One region of the Mesorhizobium sp. WSM4830 genome, then DNA from elsewhere that is predicted to be linked to it. Evidence: riboswitches for the same ligand, from Rfam matches in the RefSeq annotation. Region 1 holds a riboswitch; the other holds the start of a gene.
The links. Region 1 has a riboswitch for cobalamin ahead of AC0L2Y_RS32005 (CbtB domain-containing protein). Riboswitches for the same ligand answer to the same signal wherever they lie in the genome.

Region 1 (9,288 bases):
CCCTCCTGCGCCACCGCAATGTCATGCATGACCAGATGCAGATGGTTTTCCCTGGTGATCGAGGCCGGCCGCACCACCTCCGTTCCGGCGGCAAGCAGCGAAAGCAGCCGCTCGGCCCCGGTTCTTGCCACCGTCTCCTCGATTTTTGCCAGCGAACAGACATGAATCATCGCGAAATCTCCTTGGCATCATCGTCGCGCCGCGAGGCCCAGCCGGCAAGGGCGGATTCGAGCCGCCGCCATTCTTCGTCGGCTCCCGGCAGGCCGACGCGCAGCACATCCGGACGGTCGGCGAAATGCCGAAGCAGGATGCCGCGCTGGCCGAGCATCGAAAACAGGCCGGCGGCGTCCGCCAGCCTGATATAGCGGAACAGCGAAGTGCCACCGGCGACAGGCACGCCGAACCGGCTGAACAGCGTATCGAGCCGTGCGGCATCCTCGGCCAGACGGCGCCGCATCCCGGCCTGCCAGCCGGTGTCGGCAAGCGCCCTTATGCCATATTCGAGCGCCGGCCCGGCAATCGCCCACGGCCCGAATTGCGCCTGCAGCCGCTCCACCGTCAGCGCGTCGGCCACCGCAAAACCAAGCCGCAGGCCGGCCAGGCCGAAGAACTTGCCGAACGAACGCAGCACGACAATGCCGCCCTGGTCGACGTCGCCGGCCAGGCTTTCGCTGCGCGGGCCGACATCCATGAACGCCTCGTCGACGACCAGCAGCCCGCCTCCGGCGCGCAATTTTGCGGCAAGTCGAAGCAAACTTTCGCGCTCGACGACGCGCCCGTCCGGGTTATTGGGATTGACGACGACGGCAAGGTCGGCCGCCGCCAAGGCTTCGAAATCATCGACTTCAGCCGCCGCATGGCCGGCGATCGCCGCTGCCCGCCAATGCTCGGCATAAGTTGGCCCGAGCACCAGCGCCGTGCCCGGGCTGACCAGCGAAGCGACGCGCGGCAACAGGATCTGCGTGCCGGGCGCAGCTGCGACATTCGCAGCCGACGGCGCGCCATAGGCGCTTGCCGCGACTTCGGCCAATTCATGGGTACGCGCGGCTTCCGGCAATCGCGACAGGGCGGTGGCGGGCAAATCGAAAAGCGGGTAGGAGTGCGGATTGATCCCGGTCGAGAGGTCGACGAAAGGCAGTGGCGCGTGCGGGAAAAGCGCCCTCGCCCGGCCAAGGCTTCCGCCGTGGTCCACTGCCGCCGTCACTCCATCAAGAGACTTCATGTCGATCCTGATCGCTTTCCTGTCGCTGGCCATCGAACTTGTACTCGGCTACCCGGCCCGGCTCTTCGATGCCATTGGCCATCCCGTCACCTGGTTCGGCAGGCTGATATCCTTTCTCGACCGCAGGCTCAACCGCGCCACTGATTCCGACGCCGACCGTCGCCGCTGGGGCGTCGTCGCGCTGCTGGTGATCGTGCTGGTGCCGGCCGCCGTCGCCCTCTGGCTCGAAACCTTGCTTTGGAGCATTCCCCTCGGCTTGTTGGTCACCGCAATCCTGGCGACGTCGCTGCTGTCGCAGAAGAGCCTGGCCGAGCATGTCGAAGCGGTAGCCGACGCACTCGACAGCGGCGGACTGGACATGGGCCGCATTGCCGTCTCGCGGATCGTCGGCCGCGACCCGGAAAAGCTCGACAGGGCCGCTGTCTGCCGCGCCGCGATCGAGAGCCTGGCCGAGAATTTCTCCGACGGCGTCGTCGCGCCGGCCTTCTGGCTCGGTATCGGCGGGCTCGCCGGCGGCGTCGCCTACAAGGCCGCCAACACCGCCGATTCGATGATCGGTCATCGCACCCCGCGCCACGGCGCCTTCGGCTGGGCGGCGGCGCGCTTCGACGATTGGATCAATCTGCCGGCGTCGCGACTGACGGCGCTGCTGATCGTGCTTGCGGCTTTCCTGGTCAAGGGCGCCGACGCCAAAGCCGCCTGGCACGCCATGCGGCGCGATGCGAAAAAGCACCGCTCGCCCAATGCCGGCTGGCCGGAAGCAGCGATGGCCGGTGCGCTCGGCCTGGCGCTCGCCGGCCCCCGTTCCTACGATGGCGTCATGGTCGAAGACGCATTGATGGGCGAAGGCGGCCGTCGCGACGACGTCGAGAGCACCGACATCCGGCGGGCGCTGAAACTCTACCGGGTCGCCGACTTGCTGCTGATTGCGCTGTTCGGGGTGGTCGCAGTGGTTGTCATACTGGCGTGACCTGCGCTCGAGATCGAGCGCAAACAGAAAACCCGCCATGCGGAGGGTCGTTGGAGCCAATTAGCACCATACCCAAACTATTAGCATAGCTGCCGGTACAAAGCAAGAACAAAATAGGGCTACGCCTCAAAATAATCGCTTCAGCTTTGCGCTTCTCATTCCCTGCCTTTGACGTTCGAAGTTGGCGAAATCCGAGGCGCCATCCAATCTCCCCCCTCGTGGGGGAGATGTCCGGCAGGACAGAGGGGGGGCGCGAAGGATCGCCAACCTCTTGACCGTTCACCTGCTAACTGCGGTCTGACGACGTAGTCGTCTCCGACTGATAGGCCGAGGGACAGTGCCCCCCTCTGCCCTGCCGGGCATCTCCCCCACAAGGGGGGAGATCGGCAGCTTCGCCGGCGCCGCCTGCTCCGAAACGCCCTTCCCCGATCGCCAAACCCTCAGAACTCGATCCCCTGCTGCGCCTTCACGCCGGCGGAGAAGTGGTGCTTGGTCACGCCCATCTCGGTGACCAGATCGGCCGCCTCGACCAATGCCGGCTTGGCGTTGCGGCCGGTGACGACGACATGCAGGCCTTCGCGACGCGCCTTCAGTGCCGCGACCACCTTTTCGAGGTCGAGATAGTCGTAACGCAGGGCGATGTTCAGCTCGTCGAGCACCACGAGGCTGATCGACGGGTCGGCCATCAACTCGAGCGCCTTCGCCCAGGCGGCCTCGGCCGCCGCGATGTCGCGTTTCAGGTCCTGCGTCTCCCAGGTAAAGCCTTCGCCCATCGCCTGCCAGACGACACGATCGCCAAAACTAGCAAACGCGTCTTTCTCGCCGGTGTGCCATTTGCCCTTGATGAACTGAACGACGCCGACGCGCTTGCCGTAGCCGAGCATTCTGAGCGCCAGACCGAAGGCGGCCGTGGTCTTGCCCTTGCCCGGTCCGGTGTTGACGATCAGCAGCCCCTTCTCGACCGTCTTGGCCGCGACCTCGGCATCCTGCACCGCCTTGCGCTTGGCCATCTTGGCGCGGTGGCGTTCCTCGTCCCCCTGTTCAATGGTCTTGGGATCGATAGCATCAGCCATGTCATTTCACCTTGAGCGGCAGCCCCGCCACCATCAAAAGCACGGTGTCCGCGACGGCCGCGACCTCCTGGTTCAACCGGCCGGCGGCGTCGCGAAACCGTCTTGCCAGCGCATTGTCCGGCACGATGCCCTGGCCGACCTCGTTGGACACCACGAACCACGGCCCGCGCGGCCGCGACAGCACATCGGCCAGCCTCCGGCATTCGGCCTCGACATCATGGTCGGCCAGCATATGGTTGGTCAGCCACAGCGTCAGGCAGTCGATCAGCACCGGCTGGCCGTCAGGCAGTACCTCGATCGCGCCGGCAAGGTCGAGCGGCGCCTCGATGGTCGTCCAGCCCTCGCCTCGCCGCGAGCGGTGCAGCGCGATGCGCTGGCGCATCTCTTCGTCATAGGCTTGCGCCGTGGCGATATAGCTCCAAGGCGTCGGACAGGCGCTCACCAGGCTCTCGGCATGCGCGCTCTTGCCGGAGCGCGCACCGCCGATGACCAGGGTCAGTGCCCCGGCAGCGCGGTCAGGCAAAGCTGTCGCGCAGACTGGTCGCCGTGCCGGTGAAGCGGCCGCGCACCACGCCGACGACCGCGCCGAGCACCAGCCAGAACACCAGATTGGTCAGCGTCACCGCCACCACGAACTGGTGGTGCAGGCCTTCCGGGATCGTCGTCTCGAAACTGTCGGGCTGCGGCGCGCCGACGATATGCGGCGCAACGATCAACGCCACGGCAAGAACCACCAGCGGCAGCGATCTGCGGAAGACGATAAGGCCGAGACCGGCCGCGGTCGCCACCACTGTTGCCCACCACCATATCTGGCGTTGGACAAGGTCGGCCGCCGGCATCGCCGGCAGTTCCGGCGGCAGGCCGAGGCCCGGCGCCAGCGTGAACACGGCAAAGCCGGCAAGCCCCCAGAACAGGCCCTGGCGCCAATTGCCGATGCCGCCGGCGAATTCCGAAACCGCAACCAGGACCAGTGCGAAGCCGATGCCGGTGACGATATTGGCAACGACGCTGAAGCCGAAGCGCTCGAAGCCGTCGGCCGGCGCCCAGCCTTCGTCCTCAGCCGGAGCCATTGCTTCAACCGGTGCCGGCGCGGCGCTGCTCATAGCCGTCGTGCCTGCGGCGTTTTCGGCCGGTGCCGCAGGTGCGGCGGCATGGTCATGGCCGCCGCCGGCCTGTTCGTAGACTTCCGCCTTCAGGATGAGCGGCACCGTGGCATAGGCCTGCATGCAGGCGAGAACGACGCCGGCCACAAGCCCGCCGATCGCCGCGATGAACACGACGTTGCGAAACAGTGTCATGATGTCAGCCCCTTGTTAGTGGCAGGGAAAGCCCATCGAATGGCGATAGTCGTGTGCGGCATTGTGGACCGCATCGATATGCGAGAAGCCGACAAAGCCCATGACGAAAATGCCGAGGAATGCAGCAAGCGCCAGCTGCATGAAACGCGACTGCGAGGAGACGGAAGCGCCGAGCGAGACGGAAGCGGTATTCATGTCTTGTCCTTTCGCCCTCCACCCGAGGGCATAGAAGTCAGTTTCCTGTCGCCGGCAGGTCTCCTGGCTCGCGGATCAGCGCCCTTCCCCACCTTCCCGAAGGCGAACCTTCAGTGGCATATGGAGAGGACTACCGCACACAGTTGCGGGGGCAGCCACGGCATTGGGCAAACAACTTGCCCGCACCGCATTCCCTCTTGGTTCCAAACGGAACCGACGACATCAGCGACTATAGGCAGAATCGCCGCGCCCGGCAAACCAAATTCCGCCGGATCGTGTGGCGAATGCGCCCGCCTCGCCAAGCTGGCCGGCCGGCGCCGCGATTGACAATTTTCGCGGCCGGGTGTCGGCTGGCGGACGGGGAGGAAGCCGGCATGCAACCCGGCCCGAATGAGCGCGGTCCCTACAACGGCCTGACGCGGGCCGAGCCGACGCTGCCGTCATCGGCCTATTGGGACATCGCGGCCTATCAGAACGATCTCGAGGCCATCTGGTATCGCAACTGGCTGCTCGTCTGCCGCGAAGCCGACCTTGCCCAGCCGCTGGCTTTCAGGACGTTTTGCATAGGCACGCAGGAGGTCGTCGTGCTGCGCGACGAGGCCGGCGAATTGCGCGCCTTCCACAACACCTGCCGGCATCGCGGCTCGCAGCTTTGCCAGCAGAGCGAGGGCCGGCTGAAGGCGCGGCTCATCACCTGCCCCTACCACGCCTGGTCCTATTCACTGCGCGGCGATCTGGTGCGCGTGCCGTCGAAATCGCTGCCGGACGGTTTCGACAAGGCCGATCATCCGCTCTACCGCGTCGCGCTGTCGGTGTGGCGCGGTTTTGTCTTCGTCAACCTCGCCGAAGACGCTGCCGGTTCGGCTGAAACATCCTTCGATCCGGCATCCGGGAACCTCGCCAACTGGCCGTTGGAAACGCTGCTGAGCGGCCATGTCCTGCGCAAGGTGATGAACTGCAACTGGAAGATCTTTTGGGAAAACTTCAACGAGTGCCTGCACTGCCCCGGCGTCCACAAGGACCTGTCGCGGCTGGTACCGATCTATGGCCGCGGCCTGATGGGCCGCCATGACGACCCCGAATGGGCGCGCCATGCCGACAATGACGCGCCGGAATTTGCCGGCGGCTTGCGGGCCGGGGCCGAAACCTGGTCGCGCGACGGGCGCGTCCACGGCTCGGTCTTTTCCGGCCTGACGCCGGCCGAACGTGCTGCCGGGCAGACCTATGCCACCAGCCTGCCGTCGATGTTCGTCGTCGGCCATGTCGACTATGTCAGGACCGTGCGGCTGGTGCCGCTTGGGCCGGAGCAGACGGAACTCACCGCCGAATGGCTTTTTTCGCCCGAAGCGCTCGCCGATCCGGCCGCCGATATCGACAACATCGTCGCCTTCGGCACCCAGGTGCTGGAGGAAGACGCTGATATCTGCGAGGTCAACCAGAAGGGCCTCCGCTCGATGCGCCATAAGGCCGGCGTGTTGATGCCCGAGGAATATGATTTGCACCGCTTCCACAATTGGGTGCGCGAGCGCCATGCGGCGCTTGAACATCAAAGCGATTTGGGCAGATAGCGCCAGGTGACGAAGCCGCAGATCGCCGCCAGCAGGCCGAGCGTCGCGAAAACCGCGCCCAGTCCGAAAAACGCCAGCACCACCGAGTAGACCAGCGGCGGCGTCAGCTCGGAAAAGTCGAGATAGGTGCGGTAGACCGCCGCCATCTGTGCCCGCTCATACGAGCGCACCGAGCGCATGAAGGCAGTCGAGCCCAGCGCATCGAGCGCGATGGTGAAGAAGGCACCGCAAAGCAGCAACCCGCCGGTGACGAGCGGTGCGGCCTCGCCGACGGCGCCGGCCGCCAGCAGCGTTGCCGACATCGCGAAATAGGCGAACGTCATGGTGCGCCGGCCGCCGAAACGCTTTCCTGCCCTGCCCCAGAAGATGGCCATGAACAAAAGCGCATTGCCGGCCGAAACCAAGAGGCCGCCGGCGAGCTTGCCCTCGCCGGTGATCACCATGAACAGCGGCCCATAGACGAAGAAAGTCGTCCAGAAGCAGGAGCGGCCGAAGGCGATCAGCCAGGCCAGCCTCAGCCTTGGCTGCGCGACGAAGCGGCCGATATTGGCCAGCGGATTGACCGGCCGCGTCTTGCCGGGGCGGATCGACGGGTTGTCGCCAAGCCGGTAAGTCCAGAACAGCGCCAGCAAGGCCATGGCGAAGACGGCCACCGCGCCATGCGCGGCATAGATGCCGAAACGCGTGTAGAGGAAAATGCCGAGGGTCGGCCCGGCGGTCCAGGCAAACATCGACCACGCCATGCGCAGCGACTCGGCCTGCATGAAATCGGTCTTGCGGATATGATCCATGATGTAGAGGTTGAGCGTGATCGCCAGCGCGCCGGCGCCGACGACGCGGCAGAGCATGCCGACCACCTGGCCGGCCAGCGTATGGGTGACGAAGAACAGCGAGCCGGCGGCCAGCAGGCAGGCGCCGGCGGTATAGACCCAGCGCCGGGCAAAGCGGGCGATCAGCATCGGCATGAACAGCGTCGCCGACAGGCCGAGCATCGCCACGATCGTGTAGAGGATCGAAACGATCTGCTCGTTGTGCAGGATCTCGTAGGCCTGGATCGGGATGACGCTGGATACGGTGGCGCGCGCGAAGGATTCGACCGCATAAAGCGAGGCGAAGGTGCGGGCATCCGCCGGCCGCAAGGCCGCGAGCCAGATCGGATGGCGCACATGGGTAGCCATTGCTTTTCCCGAAGCCGAATCGCCTGAAGCAGGGTTTGGAGCACAAATCTGCCGCGGCGATTCCTTGCCGGGTAACAGGAAACCGACGCCTTCACGGCAAAAAGCGAAGCCGGCCAAAGGCTTTCCGGCTCTGGCCTAAAGCAGCCGTGATGCTGACCGGCGCCAACGCGACGCAAGGCCCTGCTTCTTTTGACGGTGGCAACCGTGATAGTCGTCTTGCCGGGGCTGAACCAAGACAGCGAGACCATGAGCACTGACACGTCGACCGCAGCCGTTGAGGATCAACCGAAGTCGAAGCGCATCGCCGCCATCGACATTGCACGCGGCATCGCATTGCTTGCCATGGCGAGCTATCATTTCACCTGGGACCTCGAATTCTTCGGCTACACCGATCCCGGCCTCACCGCCTTCGGCTGGTGGAAAATCTATGCGCGCTGCATCGCCTCGAGCTTCCTGTTCCTGGTCGGCATCAGCCTCTATCTCGCCCATGGCAAAAAAATCCGCTGGACCGGCTTCTGGAAGCGCTTCGCCATGGTTGCCGGGGCAGCGCTCGCAATATCGCTGGTCACCCGCATCGCCACGCCCGACGGCTTCATCTTCTTCGGCATATTGCACGAGATCGCGCTCGCCAGCCTGCTCGGCCTGGCGTTCCTGCGGTTGCCGGCGCTGCTGACGCTTACCGTGGCGGCCCTCGTCATTGCCGCGCCTTTCTACCTGCGATCCGAGCTTTTCGATCATCCAGCTTTATGGTGGGTCGGCCTGTCGGCGACCAACCCGCGCTCCAATGACTACGTTCCGCTGCTGCCCTGGTTCGGCGCCGTACTTGCCGGCATCGCGGTTATCAAGCTCGCCTCCACCTCCGGCGTGCTGACGCGGCTATCGGCCCTGACGCCCGGCCGCTGGGCAAATCCGCTGGTCTTCATCGGCCGGCACAGCCTTGCCTTCTATCTGATCCATCAGCCGGTGCTGATCGGCTCGGTCTGGCTGTTTTCGCAATTCATGCCGGCGCAGGGCGAAACCAGGGAGGTGAGTTTTCTGAAATCCTGCCAGATATCCTGCGAGCAGGCACGCGACACCAAGTTCTGCTCCAGCTATTGTGTCTGCATGCTGGACACTCTCCAGGGCGAAGCCTCGCTTGACCGGCTCTACAGCAACGACCAGTCCCCGGAGTGGAAGGCGCATATTGGCGAGCTCGCCGGAACCTGCACCGCCCAAACCGAGGCGGCGGAACCGGGAACGCGCTAATCGAGGGAGGACAATAATGAGCGACAGTCACCCGAAACCCGTGCAGCAAAATCCTGGGCAGCCGAAGCTGGGGCACATCCCATGGCCGCCGCTGATCTATATCGCCGCCATCATCGTCAGCGTCGCGCTGGGGCTGTTCTATCCGCTGCCGTGGATCGGCGATCTTCTCGGCGACATCCTGTTCGCCGCCGGCCTTGTGGGGTTGGTGGCGGTTGCCGCGCTCTGGTTCACGGCAATCCGCACCATGATCCGCGCCAAGACGACGCTCAACCCGAACGGCGTGCCTGACCATCTGGTGACCACCGGACCCTTCGCCGTCAGCCGCAACCCGATCTACCTCGCCAACACATTGCTGCTGGTCAGCCTCGCCTTTGTCACTGGGATCGCCTGGTTCCTGCCGCTGGCGGTCATCGCGGCGTTCCTGACGCAGAAGCTGACGATCGAGAGCGAGGAGAAAGTGCTGACGGCCAAATTCGGCAAGAAGTACCGGGACTACGCCAAAAGGGTGCGGCGCTGGATTTGAGCCGGGGCTGACACCG
Region 2 (9,288 bases), on a different contig from region 1:
TCACGTCATTGGCGAAGGACTGGGCCTCGGCAATCAGGGTTTTGGTCGCTGCGCGCGCCTTTATCGATGAGCTTTTGCCGGTCGCAGAAGCGCGTTCCGTCCGCGCCTCGAAATCCTCGGCGACCGGCTGCCAAAGCCGCTGCGAGGTCTCGGCCGCGCCTGAAAGCACGCCCATCCAGATACCAAAGGCGTGGTTGGCAAGGCCGATACCGAGTGCCGTCATCGCCGCCGCACCCGCGACAGGATGCGCCAGGAGATTGACGGCATTGGCCATCTCCTTCGGCATCATCCTGGTCAGATCCTGGTTCATCTTCAACAACGGGTCCATATCGGACGTAAAATCGTCGGGTCTCGAAAACAGCGACATAGGTGGTCTCCTGGTCGTTTCCGTCTGCCCCGCGCTCGTTTCCTCGTTTCGGACATTCGTCCGCATTTCGAATTCTTCTATTCCGCCGCCGCCAGCACCGGTTCGGCGCGGTGTGCGTTGCGCGAAAACTCGTCGATGCGGCGCTCCACCTCGCCGCGGAAATGCCGCATCAGGCCCTGGATCGGCCATGCCGCGGCATCGCCCAGCGCACAGATCGTGTGGCCCTCGACCTGCTTGGTCACATCGAGCAGCATGTCGATCTCGCGCTTCTGCGCCTCGCCGCGCACCAGCCGTTCCATTACCCGCCACATCCAGCCGGTGCCCTCACGGCAGGGCGTGCACTGGCCGCAGCTCTCGTGCTTGTAGAAATAGGACAGCCGCGCGATCGCTTTCACGATATCGGTGGATTTGTCCATGACGATGACAGCTGCCGTGCCGAGGCCCGATTTCAGGTCGCGCAGCGCATCGAAATCCATCGGCGCGTCGATGATCTGCTCGGCCGGCACCAGCGGCACCGAGGCGCCGCCGGGAATGACCGCCAGCAGATTGTCCCAGCCGCCGCGAATGCCGCCGCAATGCGTCTCGATCAGTTCGCGGAACGGGATCGACATCGCCTCTTCGACGGTGCACGGATTGTTGACGTGGCCGGAGATGCAGAACAGCTTGGTGCCGACATTGTTGGGGCGGCCGAACGACGAGAACCAGGCGGCACCGCGGCGCAGGATGGTCGGCGCGACAGCGATAGACTCGACATTGTTGACCGTCGTCGGGCAGCCATAGAGGCCGACATTGGCCGGAAATGGCGGCTTCAGCCGCGGCTGGCCCTTCTTGCCCTCGAGGCTTTCGAGCAGCGCCGTTTCCTCGCCGCAGATATAGGCGCCGGCGCCGTGGTGCATGTAGATGTCGAAATCATAGCCGGACGTGTTGTTCTTGCCGATCAGCTTGGCCGCATAGGCCTCGTCGATGGCGCGTTGCAGTGCCTCGCGCTCGCGGATGAACTCGCCGCGCACATAGATGTAGGCGGCGACCGCGCCCATGGCGAAGCCGGCAAGCAGGCAGCCTTCGACCAGCGTGTGCGGGTCGTGGCGCAGTATGTCGCGGTCCTTGCAGGTGCCGGGCTCGGATTCGTCGGCATTGACGACGAGATAACTCGGCCGGCCGTCGCTTTGCTTGGGCATGAACGACCATTTCAGCCCGGTCGGGAAACCGGCACCGCCGCGGCCGCGCAGGCCACTCGCCTTCATCTCGTTGACGATCCACTCGCGCCCCTTGGCAACGATGCCGGGCGTGTTGTCCCAGGCGCCGCGCGCCATGGCGCCGGCCAGCGACTTGTCGAAGCGGCCGTAGATGTTGTTGAAGATGCGGTCTCTGTCCTGAAGCATTGCTCGTTCCTCAGACCGGCTTCTTGCCGGTCGGCCGGCTCCTGTTTCCGGGCGACGGCTTGGTCGGCTTGGCGGCAGCCTTCGCCGGTTTGACCTTGGCCTCCGGCGCCTTGAAAGCAGACGCCGGCTCGGCCTTGTTCTTGGGGCTCTTGCGCTGTTTCGAGACGTCCTCGACCTGTGGCTCGGCCTTGTTGGCATTGGCAGCCGAATGCAGCGGCGCGGCAACGCTCGCCGCCTTCTCGGCCGCGGGCGCGACTTTTGTCGCCGACGGCGATTTCAGCGCCGGGCTGGTCTCGACCGCGTCGGTCTTCGGCTTGCTGGTATTCGAGGGCGCAACCGGCGCCGGCGCGGCAGAAGCGGCTGGCTGAACTGGTGCTGCCGCGGCAGCCGCCGGCGCCACTTCCTTGGCGGCCTTGGTCGCGGCCCTGGTTTCCCTGTCGCGGGTCGCCTTGAGGATCGCCTTTTCGCTCTTGAGAGTCGTCAGGCCGCTGGCCGGCTCTGAGGTGACGCGGCCGTTTTGCGGCCCTGGCATCACCGAAGCACCCTTGCCGGCGTCATAGAGGTCGATGATCTCGGCAAGCCGCTCCGGCGTCAAATCCTCGTAGGTGTCCTTGAATATCATCACCATCGGTGCGTTGACGCAGGCGCCGAGGCACTCGACCTCCTCCCACGACAGCGTGCCCTTGTCATTGGTGTGAAACTGGTCGTGATGGATCTTCGAGCGGCACACATCCATCAGCGCTTCCGAGCCGCGCAGCATGCAGGGCGTGGTGCCGCAGACCTGGATATGGGCGCGGGTGCCGACCGGATTGAGCTGGTACTGCGTATAGAAGGTCGCGACTTCCAGCCCACGGATATAGGGCATGCCGAGCATGTCGGAGATCGTCTCGATCGCCGCCTTGGTGACCCAGCCTTCCTGCTCCTGCGCCAGCATCAGCAAGGGGATGATCGCGGATTGCTCGCGCCCCTTCGGATATTTCTTGATCCACTGCTTCGCCGCTGCCGCATTCGCCCGGTTGAAGGCGAAGGAGGCTGGCTGGAGGCTGGCTTCTGCGAGACGGCGGACTGACATTTAGCGATCGACCTCACCAAACACGATGTCGAGGGAGCCGAGAACGGCGGTGACGTCGGCCAGCATGTGGCCGCGGCACAAAAAGTCCATGGCTTGCAGATGCGCGAAGCCGGGCGCGCGCAACTTGCAGCGATAGGGCTTGTTGGTGCCGTCGGAGACGAGATAGACGCCGAACTCGCCCTTCGGCGCCTCGACTGCCGCATAGACCTCGCCGGCCGGCACGCGGTAGCCTTCGGTGTAGAGCTTGAAGTGATGGATCAGTGCTTCCATCGAGCGCTTCATCGCCGCGCGCTTCGGCGGCACCACCTTGCCGTCGAGGTTCGACACCGGTCCGCTGCCCTCCTTGCCGAGCAGCAGGTCGACGCACTGGCGCATGATTTTCGCCGACTGCCGCATCTCTTCCATGCGCACCAGATAACGGTCGAAGCAGTCACCGTTCTTGCCGATCGGAATGTCGAAGTCCAGCTCGGCATAGCATTCGTAAGGCTGCGATTTGCGCAGGTCCCACGGCGCACCCGAGCCGCGCACCATGACGCCGGAAAAGCCCCAGGCCCAGGCGTCCGCCAGGGAGACGGTGGCAATGTCGACATTGCGCTGCTTGAAGATACGGTTGCCGGTCAAAAGCGCGTCGAGATCGTCGACCGACTTCAGGAACGGGTCGATCCAATTGCCGATGTCCTCGATCAGCTTCTGCGGCAGGTCCTGATGGACACCGCCCGGCCGGAAATAGGCAGCGTGCATGCGCGAGCCCGAGGCGCGCTCGTAAAACACCATCAGCTTTTCACGTTCGACGAAACCCCACAGCGGCGGCGTCAGCGCGCCGACATCCATCGCCTGCGTCGTCACATTGAGAATGTGCGACATGATGCGTCCGATCTCAGAGTAGAGAACCCGAATAAGCTGTCCGCGCTTCGGCACCTCGATACCGAGCAGCCGCTCGGCCGCAAGCGCGAAGGCATGCTCCTGGTTCATCGGCGCGCAATAGTCGAGCCGGTCGAGATAGGGCACGGCCTGCAGATAGGTCTTGTGCTCGATCAGCTTTTCCGTGCCGCGATGCAAAAGCCCGATATGCGGATCGACACGATCGACGACCTCGCCGTCAAGCTCCAGCACAAGGCGCAAAACGCCATGCGCCGCAGGGTGTTGCGGGCCAAAATTAATGTTGAAATTGCGGACGGAGGTTTCAGCCATTCACTGTTTTGCCTTCTCGTCCCCCGGCAGCACGTAGTCCGTACCTTCCCACGGAGACAGAAAATCGAAATTGCGGAATTCCTGCTTGAGCTCGACCGGCTCGTAGATAACACGCTTGGCTTCGTCGTCGTAGCGCACCTCGACGAAGCCGGTCAGCGGAAAGTCCTTGCGCAGCGGATGACCCTCGAAGCCGTAATCGGTCAAGATCCGCCGCAGATCGGGATGGCCCGAAAACAGCACGCCGTAGAGGTCGTAGGTCTCGCGCTCGAACCAGTCCGCGCCGGGATATATCCCGGTGATCGACGGCACCAGTGTCTCTTCGTCGGCCTGGACCTTGATGCGGATGCGGATATTCTGCCTCGGCGACAGCAGATGATAGACGACGTCGAAGCGCTTTGCCCGCGACGGATAATCGGCGCCGCAAACGTCGATGATCGAGATGAACTGGCATTTCGGGTCGTCGCGCAGGAAGGTCACCACCTCGATCAGGTCGCGCGGCTCGACCGAGATGGTGAGTTCGCCATAGGCGAACACCGCCTCGCCGATCCGGCCTGTCAGCTTCTCGCCGAGATAGGTCGAGAGATCGTTCAACGCCTGGGTCATGACAGCCTCGCCAACCAGCCTAGAACCTTGTGCGAGTCATCCGGATCTTTCTCGCCAAACCAACCGCTCTCCCTGGCGGCATCAATGGTCAAAAAAACCTGACATTCATTGTCGTCACCCGGCTCGCCAAAAGACAGCTTTCCAACAAACTGCCGGGTTTCCAGATTGGCGGGGTCGCCATTTAGAGCAACGCATTCCACAAACAGCTTTTCGGCAGGCGCTCCCTGGCCAGACGCTGCGGAGGGAAACTTGGCCGACATTTCAGCAATCAGATTCTTGGTTCGATCCCCAAGCGATCGCAGTCTCACGTCGCCGTGGTAAAAGACTATTCGTGGGTCGCTTGTCGGCTCAGCTTCCCAGTCATTCAATCGGATGTCGACACCGACACCACCAGCACCAAATTTCGTGTCTGTTGAAAGCGCCGACGAATAGAACGTCGAACCGGAGTCCGTCTTTACAAATCGCTGCTCGGACGTTTTGAACATCAAATTCAGCCAAGGCTCAGGGTTGCCATAAATGATCCGATCTTCATCCATGGCGATTTACCGTTCGATCGTGCCGGTGCGGCGGATCTTCTTCTGCAGCAGAAGGATGCCGTAGAGCAGCGCTTCGGCGCTCGGCGGACAGCCGGGCACGTAGATGTCGACCGGCACGATGCGGTCGCAGCCGCGCACCACCGAATAGGAATAATGATAATAGCCGCCGCCATTGGCGCAGGAGCCCATCGAGATGACGTAGCGCGGCTCCGGCATCTGGTCATAGACCTTGCGCAGCGCCGGCGCCATCTTGTTGGTCAGCGTGCCGGCGACGATCATGATGTCGGACTGGCGCGGAGACGCGCGAGGCGCGACACCGAACCTTTCCGAGTCATAGCGCGGCATCGAGGTGTGGATCATCTCGACGGCGCAGCAGGCGAGACCGAAGGTCATGAACATCAGCGAGCCGCTGCGCGCCCAGGTGATCAGCGCCTCGGTCGAGGTGACGAGAAAACCCTTGTCGGCCAGCTCGTTGTTGATCTCCAGGAAGAATGGATCGTCGGACCCCACCGGCCTGCCGGTGTTGGGGTCGATGAGGCCCTTGGGCTTCGGCGCGACGAGCGTGCCGGAATTGTCGCTCAATCCCATTCCAGCGCTCCTTTCTTCCATTCATAGGCAAAGCCGATGGTCAGCACCGCCAAAAACACCATCATCGACCAGAAACCGAGCATGCCGATCTGACTGAACGACACCGCCCAAGGAAACAGGAAGGCCACCTCCAGGTCGAAGATGATGAACAGGATCGACACCAGGTAGAAGCGGATATCGAACTTCATGCGGGCGTCGTCGAACGAGTTGAAGCCGCACTCATAGGCCGAAAGCTTTTCCGGATCGGGGTTGCGGTAGGCCACCAGGAACGGTGCGGCGAGCAGCGCCAGGCCGACGACCAGCGCCACGCCGATGAACAGGACGATGGGCAGGTACGAACCTAAAAGTGCGTTCATGCTGCAGTTTCCGTTAGCGGCCAATCCACTCTGATTACAGCACCGGACCCACTTGCGGAAGCGTGACAGTTTAACCACTGAACCGTTTTAAGGGGGCTCTATGCTGCAACGCGGCGAGGGTTAGCGCAGCGCTTTCGGCGAAGCAAGTCAAACCTTGTTCAAATCGCGGTGCTGGGCGGCATATCCGGCAAAACTGGTCCGATCCGCTCCTGTTTGATTTCTTTCACGTTTTACTCCACTTTTCTCTCCTGACATGGATGCCGCCAAAACCCTGCTAGCATGGCGCGGAATCGCAGGTCATTTTCTCTGTCTAACATCGTCCGGATGCCGCCCTTCATGAAGGAAAAAATCTCGCTTCGCATGGCTCGCCGCATCGCGCTGGCGGCACAGGGATTCAATGACCCCCGCCCCGCCGGTACGCCCGACCGCAGACATCTGGCTCGCGTGCTTGCCCGTACCGGCCTGCTGCAGATCGATTCCGTCAGCGCCGTAGTGCGCGCCCACTATATGCCGCTCTATTCGCGGCTTGGCCCCTACAAGCTGGCGCTGCTCGACGACGCCGCCGTAACGCGCAAGCGCATGGTCTTTGAATATTGGGCGCACGAAGCCTCGTTCCTGCCGGTCGAGACCTATCCGCTGATGCGCTGGCGCATGCAGCGGGCCGAGCGCGGCGACGAAATGTACAGCGGACTGGCCAAATGGGGTCGCGAGCACGCCGCCTATATCGAGGAGATCTATCGCGAGGTCTCCGAACGAGGCCCGATCGCGGCATCTGCTTTTGAAGGCCAGAAGGGCAATGGTGGCTGGTGGGGCTGGAGCCATGCCAAGCACGCCTTCGAATGGCTGTTCTGGGCCGGCCGCATCACCACCGCGCATCGCCGCGGCTTCGAGCGGTTCTACGATCTGCCGGAGCGCGTACTGCCGCCGGCGGTACTCGCTCTGCCGGTTCCCTGCCCCGAGGATGCGCATCGCGAATTGCTGCGTATCTCCGCCCGCGCCCACGGCGTCGCCACGGCAGGCGATCTGCGCGACTATTTCCGCCTCTCGCCCGCCGATATCAAGGGCCGCCTCGAGGAGCTGGTCGAGGCTGGCGAGCTGTTGCCGGTGAGCGTCGAAGGCTGGAACAAGCCGGCCTATCTCCACAAGGACGCCCGTTTGCCGCGCAGGATCGAGGCGCGCGCCTTGCTCGCGCCGTTCGATCCTGTCGTCTTCGAGCGGTCGCGCACCGAGCGGTTGTTCGACTTCCACTACCGCATCGAGATCTATACGCCGGCAGAAAAGCGCCGGTATGGCTATTATGTGCTGCCGTTCCTGCTCGGCGACAGCATCGTCGGGCGCGTCGACCTCAGGGCCGACCGCCCGGCCGGCGTGTTGCGCGTCCATGCCGCCTATGCGGAGCTCGGCGCCCCGCCGCAAACCGCAGCCGAGCTTTTCGAAGAATTGAAGCAGATGCAGGGCTGGCTCGGGCTTGAGCGGATTGAAGTCACGCCTGCGGGGGATTTGGGCCATGCGCTGGCGGATGTCGCGGTTTCGTAAGGGATTGCCGATCTCGGCGCTGCCCCTCATCCGCCTGCCGGCACCTTCTCCCCGTGTAGTGACGGGGAGAAGGGACGCTGCCGCAACCTAGGCGCTCAGCCTTACAACCCTGTAGATTGGCGAAGTCCCAAACGAAGTCGTCCTTTCTCCCCGTCACTATACGGGGAGAAATGCCCGGCAGGGCAATGAGGGGCAGCGCCGACATCGAAAATTGCTCTAAAGCGTTTCCCTCGCCGTGTCGGAACCATGCGTTGACACCACCGCCTGCAAAAGCCTAAATCCATTCCAGACGGTCCCCTGCCCGCAACGGCAAGGGCCAAGAGGGAATGCGGTGCGAAATCTCGATTTCAAATCCGCGGCTGTCCCCGCAACTGTAAGCGACGAGCCAAGGCCGAAAACCACTGGGATATTCCCGGGAAGGCGGCACCCAGGCGATGACCCGCGAGCCAGGAGACCTGCCGTCTAGGACATAAGAATCCGATCGCCTGGCGGGTTTTCCGGGCAAGGAGCCTGATTTGGAACGCGACAGCAGTTTTCCGGCTGAGACAGCGGATTTATTGTCCGGCCATGGTGATTCCCCGGCCGGCGTTACCGTCATCGTCTGCTCGTCCTGCCGTGACGAGACCGGTTCGGACGCCCATCCCCGCGCCGGCGAACTGCTCGCCGAGGACACGCGCCGCGCCGCTTCCAGCGAAAACATTAAGATCCGCACCGTCGAATGCCTCGGCAATTGCAAGCGCCGGCTCAGCGCCGCGATTTTGCGCGACGGCTGCTGGAGCTACGTCTTCGGCGACCTGACCGCGACCAGCGGCGCCGATCTCGTGACCGGCGCAAAGCTGTTCGCCACCTCGACGGATGGGCTCATTCCGTGGCGCGGCCGTCCCGATTGCCTGAAGCGCGGCCTGGTTGCCCGCATCCCTCCCCTTGACCTTTTGAAGGACCTGACATGACCGCTGCCTCCCTTTCGCGCGTTCCCTGCACCGTCGTCACCGGCTTTCTCGGCGCCGGCAAGACGACGCTGATCCGCCATTTGCTCGAAAACGCCAAAGGCAAGCGGCTGGCCATCATCATCAACGAGTTCGGCGACATCGGCATCGACGGCGAGATCCTGAAGGGCTGTGGCATCGACACCTGCCCCGAGGAAAACATCGTCGAACTGGCCAATGGCTGCATCTGCTGCACCGTCGCCGACGATTTCGTTCCGGCGCTCGACCAGATCCTGTCGCTGACGCCGAGGGTCGACCACATCCTGATCGAGACGTCCGGCCTCGCTTTGCCCAAGCCGCTGGTCCAGGCCTTCCAGTGGCCGTCGGTGAAAAGCCGTGTAACGGTCGATGGCGTCATCGCCGTGGTCGACGGGCCGGCGCTGGCTGATGGCCGCGTCGCCAACGACATGGATGCCCTGCAGGCGCAGCGCGCGCAGGACGAGACGCTCGACCACGACGATCCGGTCGAGGAAGTATTCGAGGACCAGCTCGCCTGCGCCGACCTGATCATCCTGTCGAAGAGCGACCTGCTCGACGCCGCCGGCTCGGCCCGTGCCAATGCCGTCATCGGCAAGCATGTTGCGCGGGCGGTGAAGATCGTGCCGACCTCGCAAGGCAAGGTCGATCCGTCGGTGCTGCTCGGCCTCGGGCTTGCTGTCGAGGACGACATC

Region 2: another riboswitch for cobalamin. It lies ahead of AC0L2Y_RS15535 (DUF1636 family protein); the one in region 1 lies ahead of AC0L2Y_RS32005 (CbtB domain-containing protein).

Annotation. Positions count from the first base shown of each region.
Region 1 covers NZ_JBVVQI010000046.1:14,232-23,519, reverse strand. Annotated here, with positions in the region: gene AC0L2Y_RS32035 (tyrosine phosphatase family protein) at 1-170, opposite strand, end outside; gene cobD (threonine-phosphate decarboxylase CobD) at 167-1,222, opposite strand; gene cbiB (adenosylcobinamide-phosphate synthase CbiB) at 1,221-2,192, shown strand; gene cobO (cob(I)yrinic acid a,c-diamide adenosyltransferase) at 2,633-3,265, opposite strand; gene cobU (bifunctional adenosylcobinamide kinase/adenosylcobinamide-phosphate guanylyltransferase) at 3,267-3,788, opposite strand; gene AC0L2Y_RS32010 (CbtA family protein) at 3,781-4,563, opposite strand; gene AC0L2Y_RS32005 (CbtB domain-containing protein) at 4,579-4,758, opposite strand; cobalamin riboswitch at 4,795-4,991, opposite strand; gene AC0L2Y_RS32000 (aromatic ring-hydroxylating oxygenase subunit alpha) at 5,133-6,326, shown strand; gene AC0L2Y_RS31995 (MFS transporter) at 6,305-7,504, opposite strand; gene AC0L2Y_RS31990 (heparan-alpha-glucosaminide N-acetyltransferase) at 7,751-8,749, shown strand; gene AC0L2Y_RS31985 (methyltransferase family protein) at 8,766-9,272, shown strand.
Region 2 covers NZ_JBVVQI010000010.1:161,248-170,535, reverse strand. Annotated here, with positions in the region: gene AC0L2Y_RS15580 (NADH-ubiquinone dehydrogenase) at 1-367, opposite strand, end outside; gene nuoF (NADH-quinone oxidoreductase subunit NuoF) at 445-1,749, opposite strand; gene nuoE (NADH-quinone oxidoreductase subunit NuoE) at 1,760-2,821, opposite strand; gene AC0L2Y_RS15565 (NADH-quinone oxidoreductase subunit D) at 2,822-4,012, opposite strand; gene AC0L2Y_RS15560 (NADH-quinone oxidoreductase subunit C) at 4,013-4,615, opposite strand; gene AC0L2Y_RS15555 (hypothetical protein) at 4,612-5,151, opposite strand; gene AC0L2Y_RS15550 (NuoB/complex I 20 kDa subunit family protein) at 5,158-5,739, opposite strand; gene AC0L2Y_RS15545 (NADH-quinone oxidoreductase subunit A) at 5,730-6,095, opposite strand; gene AC0L2Y_RS15540 (winged helix-turn-helix domain-containing protein) at 6,432-7,631, shown strand; cobalamin riboswitch at 7,905-8,108, shown strand; gene AC0L2Y_RS15535 (DUF1636 family protein) at 8,147-8,581, shown strand; gene cobW (cobalamin biosynthesis protein CobW) at 8,578-9,288, shown strand, end outside.